DNA from 4 places in the Pseudomonas canadensis genome. Region 1 is predicted to be linked to each of the others. Evidence: predicted binding sites of a transcription regulator. Region 1 holds the regulator's gene; each other region holds the start of a gene.
What was found. Region 1 encodes FliA, which starts transcription of late flagellar genes. Its sites were predicted from a motif close to CTAAAGTTTNNNNNNNNNNNGCCGNTAA; they were not measured.
Positions count from the first base shown of each region.

Region 2: a site for FliA is predicted at 2,505-2,532, ahead of RB216_RS21350 (methyl-accepting chemotaxis protein). Genes of this name have one in related genera too.
Region 3: a site for FliA is predicted at 1,604-1,631, ahead of RB216_RS00610 (methyl-accepting chemotaxis protein). Genes of this name have one in related genera too.
Region 4: a site for FliA is predicted at 2,202-2,229, ahead of RB216_RS14925 (methyl-accepting chemotaxis protein). Genes of this name have one in related genera too.

Region 1 is NZ_CP133298.1:4,452,030-4,455,795, forward strand. Features, by position in the region: gene RB216_RS20535 (chemotaxis protein CheA) at 1-646, opposite strand, end outside; gene RB216_RS20540 (protein phosphatase CheZ) at 658-1,446, opposite strand; gene RB216_RS20545 (chemotaxis response regulator CheY) at 1,465-1,839, opposite strand; gene fliA (RNA polymerase sigma factor FliA) at 2,008-2,748, opposite strand; gene fleN (flagellar synthesis regulator FleN) at 2,745-3,578, opposite strand; gene flhF (flagellar biosynthesis GTPase FlhF) at 3,684-3,766, opposite strand, start outside.
Region 2 is NZ_CP133298.1:4,623,418-4,627,183, forward strand. Features, by position in the region: gene RB216_RS21340 (ABC transporter permease) at 1-539, opposite strand, end outside; gene RB216_RS21345 (mannose-1-phosphate guanylyltransferase/mannose-6-phosphate isomerase) at 656-2,098, opposite strand; gene RB216_RS21350 (methyl-accepting chemotaxis protein) at 2,562-3,766, shown strand, end outside.
Region 3 is NZ_CP133298.1:122,450-126,215, forward strand. Features, by position in the region: rRNA gene RB216_RS00595 (23S ribosomal RNA) at 1-963, shown strand, start outside; rRNA gene rrf (5S ribosomal RNA) at 1,120-1,235, shown strand; rRNA gene rrf (5S ribosomal RNA) at 1,345-1,460, shown strand; gene RB216_RS00610 (methyl-accepting chemotaxis protein) at 1,745-3,625, shown strand; gene RB216_RS00615 (SRPBCC family protein) at 3,664-3,766, opposite strand, start outside.
Region 4 is NZ_CP133298.1:3,271,957-3,275,722, forward strand. Features, by position in the region: gene RB216_RS14910 (AraC family transcriptional regulator) at 1-132, shown strand, start outside; gene RB216_RS14915 (LysR family transcriptional regulator) at 129-1,040, opposite strand; gene RB216_RS14920 (aldo/keto reductase) at 1,159-2,154, shown strand; gene RB216_RS14925 (methyl-accepting chemotaxis protein) at 2,287-3,766, shown strand, end outside.

The DNA.
Region 1 (3,766 bases):
CGGGCGCAGCGGCAGGTGCCACGGCGTCCGCTGCAAACTGGCCTTTGCCATGCAACTGGTCGAGCAGGGATTCGAACTCAGCGTCAGTGATGTCTTCGCTGGTTGGCGCAGCGACGGGCGCCTTGGGTGCCTCAGCCTCGGCCTTCACAGCACTGAGGGAGTTGAGCAGCTGTTCGAACTCGCTGTCGGTCACATCCGGCTCAGCTTCGGCCACAGGCTCGGGAGCCGCCTCAACCACAGGCGCAGCCGAGGTGTCGGCCGGTTCCGCCAGGCGCGCCAGGGCGGCCAGCAGTTCCGGAGTGGCAGCGGTGATCGGTGCACGGTCGCGCACCTCGCTGAACATGCCGTTGACCGCATCCAGTGCTTCGAGAATCACGTCCATCAATTCCGAATCAACGTGACGCTCACCCTTGCGCAGGATGTCGAACACGTTCTCGGCGATGTGGCAGCACTCCACCAGCTCATGGAGCTGGAGGAAGCCGGCGCCCCCTTTTACAGTGTGAAAACCGCGAAAAATTGCATTGAGCAGGTTCGCATCATCCGGTCGGCTTTCCAGCTCGACCAGTTGCTCGGACAACTGCTCTAAAATTTCGCCGGCCTCTACAAGGAAATCCTGAAGGATTTCTTCATCGGCGCCGAAGCTCATGTGGGTGCTCCTTAGAAGCCTAAACTGGATAACAGGTCATCGACATCATCTTGACCCGATACAACGTCTTCACGTTTATCGGCATGAATCTGCGGACCTTCACCCTTGGCGAGATGTTTTTTTGGATCTTTTTCCGAGAGGATCGCTTCGCGGTCATGTTCAATACCGGCAAAACGGTCAACCTGGCCTGCCATAAGCACCAATTTGAGCAAGTTGCTTTCCACTTCGGTGACCAACTGGGTCACACGCTTGATCACCTGACCGGTGAGGTCCTGATAATCCTGGGCGAGCAGAATGTCGTTGAGGTTGCTGGAAACCGTGCGGTTTTCCTGCTCGCTGCGTGACAAGAACCCTTCGACCCGACGCGCCAATTCACGAAACTCTTCTGCGCCCACTTCGCGGCGCATGAAACGGCCCCAATCGTTGCTCAGGGCCTGGGCTTCGTTGGCCATGCCGTTGACCAGGGGCGTGGCGTTTTCCACCAGGTCCATGGTGCGGTTGGCCGCCGCCTCAGTCAGCCTGACCACGTAGGACAGGCGTTCGGTGGCATCGGTGATCTGCGAGATTTCCTCGGCCTGGGGCATATGCGGGTCAATCTGGAAATTGACGATCGCACTGTGCAGCTCGCGTGTGAGCTTGCCCACTTCCTGGTACAGGCCGCGGTCACGGGTCTGGTTGAGCTCATGGATCAACTGCACCGCGTCGCCGAATTGGCCTTTTTCAAGGCTGTCGACCAACTGGTGAGCATGCTTTTTCAGGGTCGACTCGAAGTCTCCCTGTGACGTTTCTTTATGCTCCATAGCTCCCCCGCGATGGCATTAGCCGTGGATGCGTTCGAAGATTTTTTCGATCTTCTCTTTCAAGGCCAATGCAGTGAATGGCTTGACCACATAACCGTTGACCCCGGCTTGGGCGGCTTCGATGATCTGCTCACGCTTGGCTTCGGCGGTCACCATCAGCACAGGCAGGCTGCGCAGCTTTTCGTCAGCGCGCACGTGGCGCAGCAAGTCGATGCCGGTCATGCCCGGCATGTTCCAGTCCGTTACCAGAAAGTCGATGCTCCCGCTGTTGAGGATCGGAATCGCCGTAATGCCGTCATCCGCCTCGACCGTGTTAGTGAACCCAAGGTCACGCAACAGGTTTTTTATGATCCGCCGCATCGTTGAGAAGTCATCAACGATGAGGATTTTCATGTTCTTGTCCAATTCGACCTCCAAGCAGTCTTAAACGCGCCCAGCACCTGGACGCGCCATTTCAATCAACAGGCATTACACAAAAAGGACTGCCGAGGGCACCACGGGTCGAACCCGCGAAGGCTGCTTGCCCTCGCGGTATCGTCTGCAGTGTCCCCACACTGCCTGTCAGCGCGCTCGCCACTCTCCCAAACGCCCCCGCAAGCGGGCTGCGCACTGGCTGTGCAACTGGCTGACCCGCGACTCGCTGACCCCCAGGACCTCACCGATTTCCTTGAGGTTCAGCTCTTCGTCGTAGTACAGCGCCAACACCAGTCGCTCACGCTCCGGCAAATTGGCAATCGCGTCCGCCAACGCCCCCTGGAAACGCTCATCTTCCAGGTCACGCGATGGCTCCATATGAGCGCTCGCGCCGTCCTCGTGCAGCCCTTCATGTTCGCCGTCCTGCAACAGGTCGTCGAAACTGAACAGGCGGCTGCCCAAGGTATCGTTCAAAATCCCGTAGTAATCGTCGAGACTCAATTGGAGTTCGGCCGCAACTTCGTGATCTTTAGCGTCGCGACCGGTTTTTGCTTCAATTGCGCGAATTGCATCACTGACCATGCGCGTGTTGCGATGCACCGAACGCGGCGCCCAGTCACCTTTACGTACTTCATCGAGCATCGCGCCACGGATACGGATACCCGCGTACGTCTCGAAACTCGCACCCTTGCTCGCATCGTATTTGGTCGACACTTCGAGCAGGCCGATCATGCCCGCCTGGATCAGGTCTTCGACCTGGACGCTGGCGGGCAGGCGTGCCAGCAAGTGATAGGCAATGCGCTTGACCAAGGGCGCGTAGCGCTCGATCAACTCGCCCTGACTGTCACGGGCAGACTTCTTGTACGCGTTGTAGCCAGTCGCTGTCATAGCACGGGTCCTGCGCTCGTCTGATGCACCAATCGCTCGACGAAAAACTCCAGATGCCCCCGAGGGTTGGCAGGCAACGGCCAGGTATCGACCTTCTGGGCAATAGCCTTGAACGCCAATGCGCATTTGGAACGAGGGAACGCTTCGTAGACTGCACGCTGCTTTTGCACAGCCTTGCGCACACACTCGTCGTAGGGAACTGCGCCGACGTATTGTAAAGCGACATCGAGGAAGCGATCCGTGACCTTGGTCAACTTGGCGAACAGGTTGCGCCCTTCCTGCGGGCTCTGGGCCATGTTGGCCAGGACGCGGAAGCGGTTCATGCCGTAGTCACGGTTAAGCAGTTTGATCAGGGCATAGGCGTCGGTGATCGAGGTGGGTTCATCGCAAACCACCAGCAACACTTCCTGCGCGGCGCGCACGAAGCTGACCACGGACTCGCCGATCCCGGCGGCGGTGTCGATCACCAGCACGTCGAGGTTGTCGCCGATATCACTGAAGGCCTGGATCAGGCCGGCATGCTGCGCCGGGCTCAGGTGCACCATGCTCTGGGTGCCGGAGGCGGCTGGCACGATGCGGATGCCACCGGGGCCCTGCAGCAGCACATCGCGCAGCTCACAGCGGCCCTCGATCACATCGGCAAGGGTGTGTTTGGGTGTCAGCCCCAGCAGAACGTCCACGTTCGCCAAGCCCAGGTCAGCATCCAGCAGCATGACACGACGGCCAAGCTCTGCCAGGGCCAGGGACAAATTCACTGACACGTTAGTTTTCCCGACGCCACCTTTGCCGCCGGTCACCGCGATCACCTGTACGGGATGCATGCTGCCCATTTTATTTCTTTACCTTGTCTTGCTTAGACGCAGGCTACATGGCTTGGCCGCGTGAATCGCTTGCAGACCATCGATGTAGATACATTTCACGGTGTTCATCCTGCCTCAACCGACCCGTTTTGCCGGGCTGTGGTAGAGGTCGGCGAACATATCGGCCATCGCTTCCTCGCTAGGCTCTTCTTGCATTT
Region 2 (3,766 bases), 170 kb from region 1:
ACGACTTGGCCGATATCACGCACAAACACATTCAAAACGCCCAGAATCAAGCCAATCCCAACGGCCAACGCTGTGACCGTAGCCGTCAATGGAATAATCCAGAACATCTGAGGGCCTGGAAACTGATCAAGCAATGCAAAAACCAACAGCAAAGCGAGAAACAGCAACACGTAGTTGAGCAAACAGGATCCGACAACAATCACCGGCAACGTGATACGCGGAAAACGCATCTTCTTCATCAAGTTGCCTTGATCGATAAACAAGGTCAGGCAACGATTGATAATTTCGGAAAACAAACTCCACGCCAGCATCCCGGCCATCAAATAAAGTGCATACGCATACTTATTGTCGATCCCGGGCAGTTTCGCCGCCAACACGTTGGACAACACCAGCGCATAGATCGCCACCTGCGCCAGCGGGTTAATGATCATCCACAGCCCACCCAATCGGCTACGGGCAAAACGGGCAACAAACTCATTCCGAATGGATGACCAGACGAAACCCCGGTACTCCCAAAGGCTTCTAAACAACCCCAACATCGCTGACTCCTGAAAAAAGCCAGGCCTATGCCTGACTTATTGCACCACTAAACTGCGGACTCGCCCGTCATGCACCGACGATCAACCCTTAGCGCTTCCCCAAGCAGGCGCGCTGTTCATCCTCCGGCCCTGCCATAAATGTCTTGAAACCTGACGATGTCGTTCTCCCCCAGGTAGTCGCCACTCTGCACTTCGATCAATACCAGATCGATAACACCTGGGTTCTCCAAGCGATGGGTGTGCCCGGCAGGAATAAAGGTCGATTCATTGGTGTTCAACAAGAACTCACGATCATTGTTAACCACACGCGCCATACCACTCACCACAATCCAGTGTTCACTACGGTGGTGATGCATTTGCAGCGACAACGACCCTTGTGGCTTGACGACAATACGTTTGATCTTGAACCGCAGCCCTTCTTCCAGCGTGGTGTAAGCGCCCCAGGGTCGACTTACTGTGGTGTGGTCCAAGTGTGATTGGTGACCATTTTTCTTCAATTGCGCCGTGATCGCCTTGATGTCCTGCGCATGATCTTTGTGCGCAACCAACAGGGCATCCGGCGTATCGACAATGATGAGGTCCTCAACACCTACCAGGGCGGCCAAGCGGCGCTGACTGCGTACGTAGTTGTTGCTCGCGTCGTGAAAAATGGCTTCACCCTCGACACGGTTGCCCTGCTCATCCGCCGCAGACAACTCGCTCATGGCATTCCACGAGCCAATATCACTCCAACCAATGTCACAAGGCACCGTCGCCACTTTGCTTGAACGCTCCATTAGCGCGAAGTCGATGGAGATATCAGGCACGTTGGCAAAGCTTTCGGGCTCCAGATGCAGGCTGCGATGACTGCTGCCGGTCATCGTGCCAGAACCCGCCAGGCACAGCTCCACGGCACCGGACACGTCCGGTGCACACACTGCCATTTGTTCAATTAACGTTCCGGCGCGGAAGCAGAACATACCGGAGTTCCAGAAGTACTCACCCGACGCCAGATAACCCTGGGCAGTTTCGAGGTCCGGTTTCTCTACGAAACGCTTGACCTTGAAACCGCTACCCAAGGGGCTGTCGCTATCTTTCTGGATATAGCCATAACCGGTTTCCGGATACTCAGGCTTCACACCAAACGTGACCAGCCAGCCATCTTTGGCCAGCTCGCACGCACTTGAAACAGCGGTGGCGAAGGCTGCCTGATTATCGATCAAGTGGTCGGCTGGCAGCACCAGCATGATGGCATCTTGCCCATGCGTGCGTGCAACTTCCAGGGCAGCCAATGCTACTGCTGCTGCTGTATTACGCCCGAACGGTTCCAGGACAAAACTCAAGTTCGTGAATTGAGGCGCCTGAGCACCATATTCATCAAGCGTCTTGAAGTAGAGATCACGGTTAGTAATCGTCAATACTTCACTCACCGCGTCCAACGCCAAGGCACGGCTATATGTTTTCCGAATCAAATTGCCACCATCTGGCAATTCGATAAACGGCTTGGGATGCGCAGAACGTGAAACCGGCCAGAGGCGGCTGCCCGAACCGCCACAGATAATGACTGGAACAAGTGTCACTTTGTACTCCTTTACGCATTGCCACTACAGTTGTGCTGCAGCCCTCGCACCCTCGATGCAGCATGCTCGAAAGAAAAGTGACGTAGAGTCTTCCAGCTATAAAAAGTCAAAACACCGGAGGCGTTTTGGGGGGAAAAATACGGTATTTTTCTTACAAAATGTCCCGTGCATTCTTTATCAAACGGTCATTTATGTCTAGGAAAAGGCGGAATATTCCTGTCGGCACGGCCATTATTCATCTCAAGGAAAAGGGTGCTTCAGGCAAAACTTGTCACTTTTCTGTATGAGATTTCTTAAGCTCAGTGAAATCTCGCCTAAAATCTTCCACTCCCTTGACCTAGAGCCTTGGCAGATACTGTCGCTTTTGCGCGCCAGCCCTTGGCGTGTCGCCTCTCGAAAAATCGCCCTCAACAATGGCCTACTGCTGCCGATAACCCCTGAAAGCCTTGCGGATTGAACAACCATGCGTAATAACCAACCCGTTACCCAGCGCGAACGTACCTTCCCCGCTCAGCAACGGTTGATCTCCACCACAGATGCCAAAGGCGTTATCACCTACTGCAACGACGCCTTCGTCGAGATCAGTGGGTTCTCCCGTGACGAACTGGTGCGTGCCCCGCACAACCTGGTCCGTCACCCGGACGTGCCGGCGGCGGTGTTCGCACACATGTGGTCCACGCTCAAACAAGGCTTGCCATGGATGGGCATTGTCAAGAATCGCTGCAAGACCGGGGATCACTATTGGGTTAACGCCTACGTGACGCCGGTTTTCGAAGGCAACCAGGTGGTCGGCTACGAATCGGTGCGCATCAAGCCTACCGCCGAGCAGATCCGCCGTGCCGAAGCGCTCTACCACCGCATCAACCAAGGCAAGTCGGCGATCCCGCAGCGGGACAAGTGGCTGCCCGTGTTGCAGGACTGGCTGCCGTTTATCCTGGTGAGTCAGTTGAGCTTCATGATCGGCGCCACCCTCACCTCCCAATGGGGCTTTGCCTTGGCGGCGGGGCTGTCGGTGCCGTTGGGCCTGCTGGGCCTGAGCTGGCAACAGCGCGGCCTCAAGCGCTTGCTGCGCCTGGCCGAGCAGACCACCTCTGACCCGCTGATCGCGCAGATGTACACCGACAGCCGTGGCGCCCAGGCGCGCCTGGAAATGTCGATCCTCAGCCAGGAGGCACGTCTGAAGACCTGCCTTACGCGTTTGCAGGACACCGCCGAACACCTCAACGACCAAGCCGCGCAGTCCAACACCCTGGCGCATAACAGCTCCAGCGGTCTGGAACGCCAGCGCGTCGAGACCGAGCAAGTGGCGACCGCCGTCAACCAGATGGCGGCCACCACCCAGGAAGTCGCCAGCCACGTGCAGCGCACCGCTGATGCGACCCAAGAGGCTAACCGCCTGACCGGTCGCGGCCGCGATATCGCCGGGGAAACCCGCGAGGCGATTCAGCGTCTGTCTGTTGCAGTGGGTGAGACCGGCGTGACCGTGACCCAACTGGCCAAGGACAGTGATGAGATCGGCGGCGTAGTCGACGTGATCAAGGGCATTGCCGACCAGACCAACCTGCTGGCACTGAACGCGGCCATTGAAGCGGCGCGTGCCGGTGAAATGGGTCGTGGTTTTGCGGTGGTCGCGGACGAAGTCCGTCAACTGGCGCAACGTACCGCCGA
Region 3 (3,766 bases), 2.0 Mb from region 1:
TTGTCGGGTAAGTTCCGACCTGCACGAATGGCGTAACGATGGCGGCGCTGTCTCCACCCGAGACTCAGTGAAATTGAAATCGCTGTGAAGATGCAGTGTATCCGCGGCTAGACGGAAAGACCCCGTGAACCTTTACTATAGCTTTGCACTGGACTTTGAATTTGCTTGTGTAGGATAGGTGGGAGGCTTTGAAGCGTGGACGCCAGTCTGCGTGGAGCCAACCTTGAAATACCACCCTGGCAACTTTGAGGTTCTAACTCAGGTCCGTTATCCGGATCGAGGACAGTGTATGGTGGGTAGTTTGACTGGGGCGGTCTCCTCCTAAAGAGTAACGGAGGAGTACGAAGGTGCGCTCAGACCGGTCGGAAATCGGTCGTAGAGTATAAAGGCAAAAGCGCGCTTGACTGCGAGACAGACACGTCGAGCAGGTACGAAAGTAGGTCTTAGTGATCCGGTGGTTCTGTATGGAAGGGCCATCGCTCAACGGATAAAAGGTACTCCGGGGATAACAGGCTGATACCGCCCAAGAGTTCATATCGACGGCGGTGTTTGGCACCTCGATGTCGGCTCATCACATCCTGGGGCTGAAGCCGGTCCCAAGGGTATGGCTGTTCGCCATTTAAAGTGGTACGCGAGCTGGGGTTTAGAACGTCGTGAGACAGTTCGGTCCCTATCTGCCGTGGACGTTTGAGATTTGAGAGGGGCTGCTCCTAGTACGAGAGGACCGGAGTGGACGAACCTCTGGTGTTCCGGTTGTCACGCCAGTGGCATTGCCGGGTAGCTATGTTCGGAATAGATAACCGCTGAAAGCATCTAAGCGGGAAACTAGCCTCAAGATGAGATCTCACTGGAACCTTGAGTTCCCTGAAGGGCCGTCGAAGACTACGACGTTGATAGGTTGGGTGTGTAAGCGCTGTGAGGCGTTGAGCTAACCAATACTAATTGCCCGTGAGGCTTGACCATATAACACCCAAGCAATTTGACTACTCTAACGAGCATCAGATTGCGGTGTGTGAAGACGAAAATGAACCGAAAGTTCGACGCTCACAAAACACCGAAAGCTGTCACATACCCAATTTGCTGAAGCGAGGCATAAGCCACGATTCAGTACCCGAATTTCTTGACGACCATAGAGCATTGGAACCACCTGATCCCATCCCGAACTCAGTAGTGAAACGATGCATCGCCGATGGTAGTGTGGGGTTTCCCCATGTGAGAGTAGGTCATCGTCAAGATTAAATTCCAAAACCCCTGTTTGCTAACGCAAACAGGGGTTTTGTTTATGTAGAAGTCCATGAATTTCATCGGCACGTCGCTAGCGCAACGGTCCGATACACAGAATTTCTTGACGACCATAGAGCATTGGAACCACCTGATCCCATCCCGAACTCAGCAGTGAAACGATGCATCGCCGATGGTAGTGTGGGGTTTCCCCATGTGAGAGTAGGTCATCGTCAAGATTGAATTCCGAAACCCCTGTTTGCTAACGCAGACAGGGGTTTTGTCGTTTAGGACTATTAAGTCACTGCGCTTCGTAATCTCCTCGCAAATGCCTACCGCTGGTCGGTTTCCTACATAAAAAAAGGAAACACCTCATAAATTCCTAAGATTTGCCAAGCCTTGGCCGAAAGCCTGACGAGCCATGCGTGCACCGAAATAGAGCGGCCCGAGAGTCCGCCTATACCGCTACATGGAATGTTCCACTCGGCACGCTCACCCCCCTTTGGCAAAAGAAGTCGATGAAATGAATCTCAAGTTCAGTCATAAAATTCTGTTGGCCGCGTCAGGCGTCGTGGTTCTGGCCTTCGCGTTATTCACCCTCTACAACGACTACCTGCAACGCAGCACCATCAAGCAGAACCTGGAGTCGTCCATTCAGCAATCCGGTGAGCTCACTGCTAGCAGCGTGCAAAACTGGCTTAGTGGGCGAATACTGGTACTCGAAAGTCTGGCGCAAAACGTAGCCCATCAGGGCAATGGCGCAGACCTTCCGGGATTGGTCGATCAACCCGCCTTCACTGCCAACTTCCAGTTCACCTATGTCGGTCAAACCAACGGCGTATTCACGCAGCGCCCCGACGCGAAGATGCCCGATGGCTACGACCCACGCCAGCGCCCCTGGTACAAACAAGCTGTGGCTGCTGACAAAACTATGCTGACTCCGCCTTACATGGCGGCGGTAGGCGGGCAGATCGTGACTATCGCTTTGCCGGTGAAAAAGAATGGTGAGCTACTGGGTGTCGTTGGTGGTGACCTGAGCCTGCAAACCCTGGTGAAGATCATCAACTCGGTGGACTTCGGTGGTATCGGTCATGCGTTCCTGGTCAGCGGCGATGGTCAGGTCATCGTCAGTCCCGACCAAGATCAGGTGATGAAGAACCTCAAGGACATCTACCCTGGCACTCAGGTGCGTATCGAGAAGGTCAGTCAGGAAGTGATCCTTAATGGCCAGGAACGTATCTTGTCGTTCACGCCTGTGAGCGGCCTGCCAGGTGCGGATTGGTATATCGGTCTTTCGATCGATAAAGGCAAGGCCTACGCACCGTTGGGTAAATTTCGTACCTCAGCGCTGATAGCCATGTTGATTGCCGTGGTGGCGATTGCAGTACTCTTGAGCCTGCTGATCCAAGTTTTGCTGCGTCCTCTGACCACCATGGGCGTTGCCATGCAGGATATTGCCCAGGGCGAAGGCGACCTGACCCGTCGTTTGGATGTCACCAGTAAAGACGAGTTTGGTGAGGTAGGGAGCGCGTTCAACCAGTTCGTAGAGCGTATCCACGCCTCCATCTCCGAGGTGTCTTCTGCAACACGCCAAGTGCATGATTTGTCCCAGCGTGTCATGGCATCTTCCAACGCCTCGATCATCGGCTCCGACGAACAGAGCGCGCGCACCAACAGTGTGGCTGCCGCGATCAACGAATTGGGTGCCGCTACTCAGGAAATCGCACGTAACGCTGCCGACGCTTCGCAGCATGCCAGCGGTGCCAGCGAACAGGCTGATGATGGACGCAAAGTGGTAGAGCAAACCATCCTGGCAATGTCGGAACTGTCGCAAAAGATCAGCCTGTCTTGCACCCAGATCGAGACCCTGAACGCTAGCACCGACAACATTGGTCATATCCTTGATGTGATCAAAGGCATCTCCCAGCAGACCAACCTGCTCGCGCTCAACGCTGCGATCGAGGCTGCCCGTGCCGGAGAAGCGGGTCGTGGGTTTGCCGTGGTCGCTGATGAAGTGCGCAACCTGGCACACCGTACGCAGGAGTCCGCCGAGGAGATCCACAAGATGATCACCTCACTGCAGGTGGGGTCGCGTGAAGCGGTGACCACCATGAACGCCAGCCAGGCCTCCAGCGAAGAAAGTGTCGAGGTGGCCAACCAGGCCGGTGAGCGGCTTATCAGCGTGACGCAGCGGATCGTTGAAATCGATGGCATGAACCAATCCGTCGCTGCCGCCACCGAGGAGCAGACGGCTGTGGTGGAAACACTCAATGTCGACATCAACCAGATCAACCTGCTGAACCAGCAAGGCGTGACCAATCTCAACGAAACGTTGAAGGATTGTGACGCGTTGTCTCAACAGGCCAGCCGTTTGAAACAACTGGTCGACAGCTTCAAAATCTGAGTCTGAATGAACAGGAGCGAATGTCTCGCTCCTGTTCTTCAACCAAGCATCTGGCGCACATTCCCCAGTGCGCTTTCGGCGAACTCTCGCACAAACTGCTCAAACCCCGCCTGCGCCATTTCTATCGGCTCGCCGATCAGT
Region 4 (3,766 bases), 1.2 Mb from region 1:
TTATTCAAGCAGGACCAGACGGTGGCGGATGTCGCGCTGGCGGTGGGTTATCAGTCAGTGGCGGCGTTTACCCGGGCGTTTCACAAGGTGACGGGGCAACAGCCTGGGGCCTATCGAAAGGCACAGGCTTAGCGTCGCAAACCGGTGCCGGGGGTGGCGCAGAGTTCGACCAGCCAATCCACAAACACCCGCACGCGTTGGGACAGTTGGCGGTGCGGCGGGTACAGCGCCGTCAAGGCCATTGTCGGCACGGCAAACCGGGGCAGTACTTCCACCAGGGTGCCTTGGGCCAGTCGTTGTCTGGCGTGATAGTACGGCGCCTGGATCAACCCATAGCCAGCTTCGCAAGCGCAGAAGTAGCCGTCGGCGCTGTTAACTGCGACCACCTTTGGCAAATTGAGCGTGCGCAATTGGGAGGCGAGTAGAAACTCCAAGCCAAACCGTTTGCCGCTGGCGGCCGAGACGTATTCGACCATCTGATGGTGGGCTAAGTCGTCGAGCGTGTCGGGCACCCCCATACGGTCAAGGTAAGCGGGGCTGGCCAGGGTGATTTGATCCATCATCGCCAGCGGCCGCGCCACCAGCGAATCATCCAGTGCCAGGCCACCGCGCAGCACACAATCGACGCCTTCACGGATCAGGTCCACCGGCCGGTCATTCAAGCCGATTTCCAACTCAATCTGCGGATACAGGGCAGTGAACGTGGGCAGTGCGGGTATCACCAGATACCGGCCAATACCCGCCGGCATATCAATGCTCAACGTGCCACGTGGGCTCTGCCGACTGGCGGAAAACACCGCTTCAGTTTCCTCAAGGTCCGACAGCAATTGCACACAGCGCTGGTAATACGCGGCGCCATCCAGTGTCGGGCTAACCTGCCGTGTAGTGCGTTGCAATAGTTGCACGCCGAGGTGCGCCTCCAATTGCTTGATCAGCACCGTCACCGAGGCACGGGGCAGTTGCAGGCTGTCGGCGGCCTTGGCAAAGCCCCGCAGTTCGACGATCCGGGTGAACACGCGCATCGCGTTGAAACGGTCCAAGCGCCGGCTCCTTGAGCTGATTATTTAGAAATACCGAATAGTGTTAGTGCTTTTAGCCGGTTTATCCCGATTTTGTCGAGCGTGACAATGCAGGCCTTCCCAACCAGGAGCTGGCCCCATGCACACCCGTCCACTCGGTACCAACGGTCCCCTCATCTCCGCCATCGGCCTCGGCTGCATGGGCATGAGCGATTTCTACACACCCGGCAGCGACACCCGGGAAGCCACCGCGACCCTGCACCGCGCGTTGGAACTCGGTGTCAACTTTCTGGATACTGCCGACATCTACGGCCCGCACACCAATGAAGAACTGATCGGCAAAGCCATCACGGGTAAACGTGACCAAGTGTTCCTGGCCAGCAAATTCGGCATTGCGCGCGACCCGGCCAACCCGGCGTTGCGTGGCGTCAACGGTCGCCCCGAGTACATTCGCAAGGCGATTGACGGCACGCTGCAACGCCTCGGCGTCGACACACTGGACCTGTACTACCAGCACCGCATCGACCCGGATGTCGCCATCGAAGAAACCGTCGGCGCCATGGCCGAGTTGGTGCAACAAGGCAAAGTGCGTTATCTGGGATTGAGCGAAGCGTCCGCCGCGACCTTGGAACGGGCCCATAACGTGCATCCCATCAGCGCCCTGCAAAGCGAATATTCGCTGTGGAGCCGCGATCAGGAACACAACGGCTGCCTCGCCGCCTGCCAACGTCTGGGCATTGCTTTTGTGCCTTATAGCCCGCTGGGGCGTGGTTTCCTCACCGGCGCCCTGCAAAGTCCGGATGATTTCAGTGCCGATGACTACCGCCGCTTCAGCCCGCGTTTCCAGGGCGAAAACTTCGGCAAGAACCTGGAACTGGTCAAGCGAGTGCAGGCACTGGCAGCCGACAAAGGCGTGAGTGCCGGTCAACTCGCGCTGGCCTGGGTACTGGCGCAGGGTGACTTCATTATTCCGATTCCCGGCACCAAGCAGCGCAAGTACTTGGAAGAGAACGTTGCAGCCCTCTCGATCAGCCTCAGCCCGGCCGAATTGGCGGCGCTGGAAGCGATCTTCCCTGTCGAGGCAACCGCTGGCCTGCGTTACCCGGAAGCGGTAATGGCCATGCTGGATATCTGACCGAAGGAGCGCCCTCGCCAGGCGCTCGTTTTCTTGCACGACCGTACCTAAAGCTCCTCCTCGCCAAGCCGATAGCCCGACGAAGCTCCAACAAAGCCACGTCGGTGATAAATGCTTCGTAAGGACGACCCCATGCCCCCACTGCGCTCTATCCAAGCCCGCTATACCCTGTTCCTGGTGCTGTTCGTCCTGGTGTTATTTGTGTTGACCGTAGTGGGCATCGGCCAGTTGGTCGCGCCCACGTTGCGTCACACCGAAGAACAGGTGGTGCTCAACCGCATCGCCGAGGTGGCTGAACAGATCCAGGGCGAGCTGAACAAGGTTCAGTCCCAGCAACGCAGCATCACCCAGACCATCCCGTTGCTCGACAGCGATGCCATCGACAAGGTCCTGCCTGGCCTGGTCGACCAGTACGGCGAGCTGAAAGTCTTCGGTGGCGGGATCTGGCCGCTGCCCAACCAGCGCACACCGGGGCGCAACAAGCACAGCACGTTCTGGCACCGGGATGCTTCGGGCAAACTGGCAGTCAACACTTTCTGGAACAGCGACCCCGCCCCCAACTATTACGACCAGAGCTGGTACAAAGGCGGCCTGGCCTCCCCGCGTGGCCAGTGCGCCTGGGCGGCCGCTTATAAGGACGACGCCAGCCAGGAGCCACGCACCAACTGCGCCATGGCAATCCAGCGCGACGGCGTGCCGTACGGCGTCGCCACCATCGACGTGACCCTGGGCTTCTTTAATGACTTGGTAGCCAGTAAAGAAAAAGACATCGGCGGGCAAATGCTGATCGTCGAGGGCGACGGCAAGATCATCAGCAACAGTTCGCGCATCAGCGGCCCGGTGGTGTTGAAAAACATCAGCGAACTCACCGGCACCTCGGCGTTTGCCGCCCAGGTCAGCAAGGCCCTGACCAATCGAGACCAGGCGCTGCAGCGTAGCGAGTTCGACAATCAGGGCGTGGCCAGCACTTTCTATATGCGCCCGATCGGTGGCACGCCGTGGTTCCTCGCCACCGCCCTGCCCACCTCGCTGATCACTGCACAGCGCGATGACGTACTCGGCACTCTGGCCCTGCTGCAAATCCCCATGGTGTTGCTGCTGGTGCTGCTCGCGGTGTATGCGATCCGCCAACTGGTGCAGCGCATGAAGTCGCTGAAATCCAATATCGACGCGCTGTCTGCCGGCGATGCCGACCTGACGCGACGCATCACCATCCGTGCCGAAGACGAGCTAGGCGCCATTGGCCACTCAGTGAACCGTTTTATCGTTTACCTGCAGAACATGATTGGTGAAGTGACCCAGGCCACCGGCGCCATGTCGTCGAGCCTTGAGCAACTGCAACGGACCTCGGCGCACACCAACCAGATCCTGGTGCGACATGCCTCGGAGACCGATCAGACGGTCACCGCCATCACCGAAATGAGTTCCACCGCCGACACCGTCGCGCAAAACGCCGCCGAAACCGCCGCGTTCACCCAGCGCGCCAATGAGCATGCCGACCGCTCCCGCGTGGTGGTGGGTGAAGCATCCACCAGCGTCAGCGCCTTGATCGGCGAAGTGTCCAGCGCCACCCACAGCGTGGAAAACATGCGCCAGGACGCCGCACGCATCA